One region of the Cellulomonas sp. P22 genome, then DNA from elsewhere that is predicted to be linked to it. Evidence: predicted binding sites of a transcription regulator. Region 1 holds the regulator's gene; the other holds the start of a gene.

Region 1 (4,411 bases):
GGGCTGTGTCGTCCGCGACGGGGACCGACAGCACGCCCTTGCGGGACTCGTCGGCGCGGGCGCCGCTCGAGACCGCGCCGAGCAGGGTGGCGACCTCCGGGAGCCGGGCCGCGTCGAGCGGTCGGACCGTGAGCGTCTGGCCGCCGACGACCCGCTTGAGGCCGTCGGGGGTGTCGTGCGCGATCACGCGGCCGTGGTCGATCACGGTGATCTCGTCGGCGAGGGCGTCCGCCTCGTCCAGGTACTGCGTGGTCAGCAGGACGGTCGACCCTTCCGCGACGAGCGAGCGGACGACCCCCCACATGTCCTCGCGCTTGGTCGGGTCGAGCCCGGTCGTGGGCTCGTCGAGGAAGACGACCTGAGGGCGACCGACGAGGCTCGCGGCCAGGTCGAGGCGGCGGCGCATGCCCCCCGAGTAGGTCTTGACCACGCGGTCGGCGCTCTCGGTCAGGTCGAACCACTCGAGCAGCTCGGCCGCACGGTCCCGGGCCTGCGGCGGTCGCAGGTCGAGCATGCGCCCGAACAGCACCAGGTTCTGCCGCCCGGACAGGTCCTCGTCGACCGACGCGTACTGCCCGGTCAGGCCCACGATCTGCCGGACGCGGCTCGCCTGGCGGACGACGTCGTACCCGCCGACGCGTGCCACACCCGCGTCGGGTTCGAGCAGTGTCGCGAGGATGCGGACGGCGGTCGTCTTCCCGGCCCCGTTGGGGCCCAGGACTCCCAGGATGCGTCCACGTGCGACGGACAGGTCGATCCCACGCAGGGCGTGGGTCTGCCCGAAGGACTTGGTGAGGCCTTGCGCCTCGATGATCAGGTCGGATCGGCTCATGACGACGAGCCTCGACGGGGCCGGCGACAGCGCGCCGACACCACCTGACAGCGCCCTGACACGGGCGGTAGCCAGCTGCGCCCGACGAGTCCCGCAGACCTGTGCGCGACATCACCCGAACGGACCTCCCGGACGCGCCGCAGCGATCGACGTGCCCGCCCGCGGCGAGGTGCCAGAGTGGGCCCATGGCCGATCTCAGCGAGCTGTTCGCAGCAGACCACTCGTCCGCCCTCGCCCGCACCGCAGCGCTCGACGCCGGCGAGGTGCCCGACGCCCGGGCGCACGTCGAGCTCACCGCGATCACCCCGGGCGACCTCGAGACCCTCGGGGAGATCGCCGCCGAGGTGGTGCGCTTCGGCACGGGCGACCTCGAGCTCGAGGAGGTCGACCTGGACCACGAGAACCTCGCCGAGCTGCCGCCGTTCCTGGTGGAGCTGCTCGCGGAGATCGGCCGCACCGAGGAGCCCGACGCCCTGACCGACATCGCCGCCCGGTGGGCCGCGACCGGCGAGCTCGACGCGACCGCTGAGGAGCTCGCGGTGATGCTCGCCGACATCGTCGACGTGGCCACCACCGCCCAGCGCGAGGACCTGCACGTCTACCTCTGGACCGAGCCCCTCGACTGACCGGGGGCGCGGCGGGCCGCGCGGCGGGTCAGCGGTAGGTGATGTCCGTGCGCCGGCTCGGGCGCCACAGGACGATGGCCCCGCCGGTGCTGCGCTGCTCCCCGACGCGGGCCCGCTGACCGCGGCGCACAGCGATGACGTCGCCCGTGGGGCCGGCGGTGAAGACCCGCCGGCCCGGCTCGGCGAACGAGCGCAGGTACTCGACCTGCTCGGTGAGCCGCTCGACCTCCGACTCGAGGTCGAGGATGCGCTTGATGCCCGCGAGGTTGACCCCCTCGTCCTGCGAGAGGCGCTGCACCTCGCGGAGCTGCTCGATGTCCCGCCACGAGTAGCGGCGACCACGGCCCCGGGTGCGTCGGGGCGAGACGATGCCCAGCCGGTCGTACTGCCGCAGCGTCTGCGGGTGCATGCCCGCGAGCTCGGCCGCGACCGAGATCACGTACACCTTCGCGTCGTCCGCCAGCATGTCTCGCCCCTCCGCCCCTCAGGTGGTTCCGGTGGTCCTGGTGATCATGCCTGCGCACGCACCTTGAGGTCGGCACGCACGTCCTCGCCCGACGTCGCCGCGGCGAACGCCTCGACCGCCTGCTTCGCGTCGCCCGCGAGCTTCTGCGGCACGACGACCTGCACGGTCACGAGCAGGTCGCCCGTGCCCTTGGTCGTGGTGATGCCGCGTCCCTTGACGCGCAGGGTGCGCCCCGAGGGGGTGCCCGCGGGGACCTTGACCCGCACGGACGACCCGTCGAGCGTCGGGACGTCGATCTGCGCCCCGAGCGCCGCCTCGTCGAACGAGACGGGCACGGTCACACGCAGGTTGTTGGCCTCGAGCGTGAACACGGGGTGCGCGGTCACGCGGACCGTCACGACGAGGTCGCCGGCGGGGCCGCCGTTCTCGCCGGGCCGGCCCTTGCCGCGCAGCCGGATCTTCTGGCCGTCGTGCACGCCCGCGGGGATGCGGGCGTTCACGGTGCGGCCCTCGACGTTGAGCGAGATCGTCGACCCCTCGGTGGCCTGCCGGAACGGCAGGGTGGTGACGGCCTCGAGGTCGGCGCCCGGGCGGGGGCCGCGTGCGCCCCCGCCGAAGCCGCCGAAGCCGCCGCCACCCCCGCCGAACAGGCCCCCGAGGATGTCCTCGAAGCCCTCGGGCATCTCCTGGCCGCCGCCACCGCGACCGCCCGTCGAGAAGCGCACGCGCTGGCCACCGCCACCGAAGCCGCCCCCGAAGAGGTCCTCGAAGCCCGCACCACCGCCACGGCCACCACCGGCACCCGAGAAGCGGGTGCCGGTGGCCATGGCCCGCAGCTGGTCGTACTGCTGGCGCTGCTCGGGGTCGGAGAGGACCGAGTAGGCCTCTCCGACCTCCTTGAACTTCGCCTCGGCGCTCGCGTCACCCGGGTTGTGGTCCGGGTGCATCTTGCGGGCGAGCTTGCGGTACGCCTTCTTGATCTCCGCCTGGTCGGCCCCTTTGGGGACGCCGAGCACGGCGTAGTAGTCCTTCTCGAGCCAGTCCTGGCCGCTCACGGCGCCTCCCTCCCGCTCATCGTGCGCCCGGTGCGCCGCTGCGCGGCGACTCAGGCATCCGGGTCGACGACCGCCACGCGGGCGGCCCGCAGGATGCGGTCACCCGCCCGGTACCCGGGCTGCAGGACGTTGGAGACGGTCGGCTCGCTGACCTCGGCCGAGTGGGAGTGCATGAGCGCCTCGTGCACGTTCGGGTCGAAGACCTCCCCGACGGCCCCGTAGCGGACGATGCCGAACCGGCTCAGCGTGCTCTCGAGCTTCTCCGAGATCGACAGGAACGGACCGGTCAGGTCGCCGTGCTGACGCGCGAGCTCGATGTCGTCGAGCACCGAGATGAGCGACTCGGCCACCTCGGCGACCCCGCGGTCCCGGGCGACGGCCGCCTCGGCCTTGGAGCGCTTGACGTAGTTCGAGTACTGCTGCTCGACGTTGTAGTACGCCGCGTTCGCGCGCTGGAGCTCCTCGAGGCGTTCGGCCGCGAGGGCCTCGGCCGCGACGAGCGCCTCGACCGTGTGCGCGTCGGCCTCGGCGTCGAGCCCCGCGAGCGGGTCGTGCTCGCCGCCCTCCTGGGGCTCGTGGGGCTCGCGCACCTGACCCGTCTCGGGGTCGACGCGCCGCTTGTCGGTGAACCGGGGCGCGCCCTCGCCGGAGGAGTCGGGCTGACCCTCTCCCCCGGCGTGGGCCTCGTGCTCGCTCACTTGGACTCGTCCTCGTCCACGATCTCCGCGTCGACGACGTCCTCGTCGCTCGCGGCCGAGGAGCTGTCGGACGGGGCCTCGCCCGCCGCGCCGGCACCGGCGGCCGCGCCGGCCTGGTCGGACGAGTACAGCGCCTCGCCGATCTTCTGGCCGGCCGTGACGAGCTGCTCGTGCTTGGCCTTGACGGCCGAGACGTCCTCGCCCTCGAGCGCGGTCTTGAGCTCGTCGATCGCGGACTGGACCTCGGTCTTGACGTCGTCGGACAGCTTGTCGCCGTTGTCGGCGAGCAGCTTCTCGGTCGAGTAGACGAGCTGCTCGGCGGAGTTGCGGGTCTCGGCCTCCTCACGGCGCGCCTTGTCCTGCGCGGCGTGCTCCTCGGCCTCCTTGACCATGCGGTCGATCTCGTCCTTCGGCAGCGCCGAGCCGCCGGTGATCGTCATCGACTGCTCCTTGCCCGTGCCGCGGTCCTTCGCGGAGACGTGCACGATGCCGTTCGCGTCGATGTCGAACGTGACCTCGATCTGCGGGACCCCGCGCGGGGCCGGGGCGATGCCGGTGAGCTCGAACGTGCCGAGCGGCTTGTTGTCGCGGGCGAACTCGCGCTCGCCCTGGAAGACCTGGATGAGCACCGACGGCTGGTTGTCCTCGGCCGTGGAGAAGATCTCCGAGCGCTTGGTCGGGATGGCCGTGTTGCGCTCGATGAGCTTGGTCATCACGCCGCCCTTGGTCTCGAT
Region 2 (4,411 bases), on a different contig from region 1:
GCGCAGCTTCGGTGCCAGGAGCGGGTCGGCGTCGCGGGGCGTGGGCAGCACTGTGGTCGTCATGGCCGACCACTCTGGCAGACGCACCGGCGCTCCGCCCGAGCATCGGCGCCCGAGCACCGCCGGCCAGACCGGCGGCACCCGCGCCCGCACCCGCCCGGGTCAGGCGGTCCGGGTGGTGAGAGCAAGCCCCCGGTCGTCGCCCGAGGGACGGTCCACCACGACGGTGTCGCCGTCGTGCACCCGGCCCGAGAGCAGCATCCGCGCGAGCTGGTCGCCGATCTCCTTCTGCACGAGCCGGCGCAGCGGACGAGCGCCGTACGCCGGGTCGTACCCCTCGATCGCGAGCCACTCCTTCGCGGCGTCCGTCACGTCGAGCGTCAGACGCCGGTCCGCGAGCCGTGCGCCGAGGTTCGCGACCTGCAGGTCCACGATGTGCCCGATGTCCTCGAGGCTCAGCGCGTGGAACATCACCACGTCGTCGAGCCGGTTGAGGAACTCGGGCTTGAACGCGCTGCGCACCGCGGTCATCACGGCCTCGCGCTTGGCCTCGTCGTCGAGCGTCTGGTCCGCGAGGAACTGCGAGCCCAGGTTCGAGGTGAGGATGAGGATGACGTTGCGGAAGTCGACGGTGCGACCCTGCCCGTCGGTCAGGCGACCGTCGTCGAGCACCTGCAGCAGGATGTCGAAGATCTCCGGGTTGGCCTTCTCGACCTCGTCGAGCAGCACCACCGAGTAGGGCCGGCGCCGCACCGCCTCGGTGAGCTGGCCGCCCTCCTCGTAGCCCACGTACCCGGGGGGCGCCCCGACGAGCCGGGCCACCGAGTGCTTCTCGGAGTACTCCGACATGTCGATGCGGACCATGGCGCGCTCGTCGTCGAACAGGAAGTCCGCGAGCGCCTTGGCGAGCTCGGTCTTGCCGACGCCCGTGGGCCCCAGGAACAGGAACGACCCGGTGGGTCGGTCGGGGTCCGAGACGCCCGCGCGGGCCCGGCGCACCGCGTCGGACACGGCCTCGACGGCCTGCCTCTGCCCGATGATCCGGTCGCCCAGCACGTCCTCCATGCGCAGGAGCTTGGCGCTCTCGCCCTCGAGCAGCCGGCCCGCGGGGATGCCGGTCCACGCCGAGACGACCTCGGCGACCTCGTCGGGGCCCACCTTCTCCGCGATCATCGGCGCGTGCGCGGGCCCGTCGCCGTCCTCGTCGCTGACCTCCTGCTCGTGGCGCTCGGCCTCCTCGATCTCCTTCTGCACGGCGGGGATCTCGCCGTAGAGCAGGCGCCCGGCGGCCGCGAGGTCACCCTCACGCTCGGCACGCTCGGCCGCGCTGCGCAGCTCGTCGAGGCGGGCCTTGAGGTCGCCGACGAGGTTGTGGCCGGCCTTCTCCTTCTCCCACCGCGCGGTGAGGCTCGCGAGCTCCTCGCGGCGGTCGGCGAGGTCGGCGCGGATCTTCTCGAGCCGTTCGCGCGAGGCGTCGTCGTCCGCGTTCGCGAGCGTGAGCTCCTCCATGGTCAGCCGGTCGACGGCCCGACGCAGCACGTCGATCTCGATCGGTGAGGAGTCGAGCTCCATGCGCAGCCGGCTCGCGGCCTCGTCGACCAGGTCGATGGCCTTGTCGGGCAGCTGACGCCCGGGGATGTACCGGTTCGACAGCGCCGCGGCCGCGACCAGCGCGGCGTCGGAGATCGTCACCTTGTGGTGCGCCTCGTAGCGCTCCTTGAGCCCGCGCAGGATCGCGATCGTGTCCTCGACGCTCGGCTCCCCCACGAACACCTGCTGGAAGCGGCGCTCGAGGGCCGGGTCCTTCTCGATGCTCTCGCGGTACTCGTCGAGCGTGGTCGCGCCGACCATGCGCAGCTCGCCTCGCGCGAGCATCGGCTTGAGCATGTTGCCCGCGTCCATCGAGCCCTCGGCCGCCCCGGCGCCCACCACCGTGTGCAGCTCGTCGATGAACGTGACGACCTCGCCGTCGGAGCCCTTGATCTCCTCGAGCACGGCCTTGAGCCGTTCCTCGAACTCGCCGCGGTACTTGGCCCCCGCGACCATCGCCCCGAGGTCGAGGGCCACGAGCCGCTTGTTGCGCAGCGACTCGGGCACGTCCCCCGCGACGATGCGCTGGGCGAGCCCTTCGACGACCGCCGTCTTGCCGACACCGGGCTCACCGATCAGCACGGGGTTGTTCTTGGTGCGGCGGGAGAGCACCTGCACCACGCGCCGGATCTCGGAGTCGCGCCCGATCACGGGGTCGAGCTTGCCGTCGCGCGCCGCGGCCGTGAGGTCGTTGCCGTACTGCTCGAGGGCCTTGTAGGTGCCCTCGGGGTTCGGGCTCGTGACCCGCCCGCTGCCGCGCACGGTCGGCAGCGCCGCGACCAGCCCTTCGCGCGAGGCGCCCTGCTGGCGCAGGGCGTCGGCCACGCTGCTCTGGCCCGCTGCCACGCCGATGAGCAGGTGCTCGGTCGAGACGTACTCGTCACCGAGGGCGCGCGCCTCGTCCTGGGCCGCCTGGAGCGCGGCGGCCGTGGCGCGCGACGCGGAGGGCTGCGCGACGGCCGACCCGGTCGCGGCGGGCAGCCCCACGAGCGTCGCGCGGACCGATCGGCCGAGCGCCGTACGGTCGACGCCCACGGCGTCGAGCAGCGCGTTGGCGACCCCGCCCTCCTGGGTGAGCAGCGCGTTGAGCAGGTGCGCGGGTTCGAGCTGCGGGTTGCCGGCGGCCGACGCCTGCTGGATGGCGTCGCCGAGGGCCTCCTGAGCCTTGGTGGTGAACTTGGCGTCCATCGTTCCTCCGGTGCCACGGGTGGGTGCTGTCGCTGCGGCGTGCCCGCAGCCCCTCGACTGAAGTTGAGCCTAGTCGACTCAACACTGATGGGCGCGCTCGGGCCGGGGATGCCCCTTCCGCCCGGGTCCTGGCGGTGCCAGGGTGTGGGCCATGCCCCGACGCACCGCTGCCGTCGCGCTCGTGGCCCTCGTGACGCTCGGCCTCGCCGGGTGCGTGCGGGTCGACCTCGCGGCGACCCTGCACCCCGACGACACGCTCTCGGGCACGCTGACGTTCGCCGTCTCCGAGGCGTTCGCCGAGCGCTCGGGCCTCTCTGCCGAGGACCTGGTCGACTCGCTCGAGCTGCCCGCCCTTGCCGCGGACGCTCCGGGCACGACCAGCGAGCCCTTCGTCGAGGACGGCTTCGTGGGCCGGCAGGTCACGATCGAGAACGGCGCGCTCGACACGTTCGGCGGCGACGGCGCCTCGGTGCAGATCACGCGCGTGGGCGACGAGTTCGTGGTCGCGGGGTCGATCGACGTCTCGCAGGAGTCCGCCGGGGCCGCCGCCGGCGAGGGGGCGGACGACGTGGACCTCGACGACCTGGACGTGCGGGTGGCCGTGACGTTCCCCGGGGGCGTGCGCGAGCACAACGGCGACCTGTCCGGCCGCACCGTGACGTGGCACGCGGTGTACGGCGACCGCCTCACGCTCGAGGCCCGCGGATCGGCGACCCCCGGCGCCCCGACGATGCGCTCGACACCTGGCTGGGTGTGGCTCGGTGCGGGCGTCGCCGGGCTGGCCACCCTGCTGGCGACCCTGGCCGAGCGACGGCGCCGGGCGGTCGCGGAGGCGTCGCGCACCACTCCCCCGACGGCGTCGCCCGATGCGGACCTGCAGGACGTCACCCAGGACGTCACCGCGCCCGACTGACCTCGGGGCGGCGCACGTCCGACGCCACCACCGCGTCCGCGGCCACCGCTCACCCTCGACGGGTCTGCCGTCGTGTCCACGCCCCGACCCCTCACCTCGACGGCCCCTGCGCCGGGCGCCCCCCCGCGCGCTGGCGTCCGCCTTCCGCTCCCAGCGTCCGCCCCGTGCTGGTGGTCGGCAACGGCGGGCCGTGCGACGATCGCGAGATGCTCGACGACGCGCTGACCCCCGACCTTCGGGACGCCCCCGACATCCTCGGTGCGGGCTGGACGGCCCGCACGATCCCGTTGCGCCCCGACGCGCAGGGCGAGGCCGTCGCGACGCTCGTGCACCGGACCCCCGACGTCGGGCGACCCGCACCGCGCCGCGCGCTGCTCTACGTGCACGGGTTCGTGGACTACTTCTTCCAGCGCCACGTCGGTGACGCGTTCGCCGCGCACGGCGAGGACTTCTACGCGCTCGACCTGCGCGGCTACGGCCGCTCGCTGCGGCCGTGGCAGGAGCCCAACTACGTGACCGACCTGTCGGTGTACGCCGAGGAGCTCGACGCGGCCGCGCGGATCCTGCTCGCCGACCACGACGAGATCGTGCTGCTGGGCCACTCCCTGGGGGGCCTCGTCGCGGCGCTGTGGGCCGACGCGCGACGGGGTGCAGGGGTCGTGGACGCCGTGGTGCTCAACAGCCCGTGGCTCGACCTGCGCGGCCCGTGGTTCGTGCGGG

What was found. Region 1 encodes HspR, which represses chaperone genes until heat shock. Its sites were predicted from a motif close to AAGTTGAGTCNNNNNGACTCAACTT; they were not measured.
Region 2: the regulator HspR is predicted to act here: its motif matches at 2,839-2,863, upstream of clpB (ATP-dependent chaperone ClpB).

What each region holds. Positions count from the first base shown of each region.
Region 1 covers NZ_JBISBW010000007.1:230,438-234,848, forward strand. The annotation lists gene ACGIF2_RS10045 (ATP-binding cassette domain-containing protein) at 1-832, opposite strand, end outside; gene ACGIF2_RS10050 (hypothetical protein) at 1,018-1,458, shown strand; gene ACGIF2_RS10055 (heat shock protein transcriptional repressor HspR) at 1,487-1,924, opposite strand; gene ACGIF2_RS10060 (DnaJ C-terminal domain-containing protein) at 1,969-2,979, opposite strand; gene ACGIF2_RS10065 (nucleotide exchange factor GrpE) at 3,030-3,677, opposite strand; gene dnaK (molecular chaperone DnaK) at 3,674-4,411, opposite strand, start outside.
Region 2 covers NZ_JBISBW010000008.1:126,334-130,744, reverse strand. The annotation lists gene ACGIF2_RS11520 (Gfo/Idh/MocA family protein) at 1-63, opposite strand, end outside; gene clpB (ATP-dependent chaperone ClpB) at 163-2,778, opposite strand; gene ACGIF2_RS11510 (LppM family (lipo)protein) at 2,930-3,691, shown strand; gene ACGIF2_RS11505 (alpha/beta hydrolase) at 3,898-4,411, shown strand, end outside.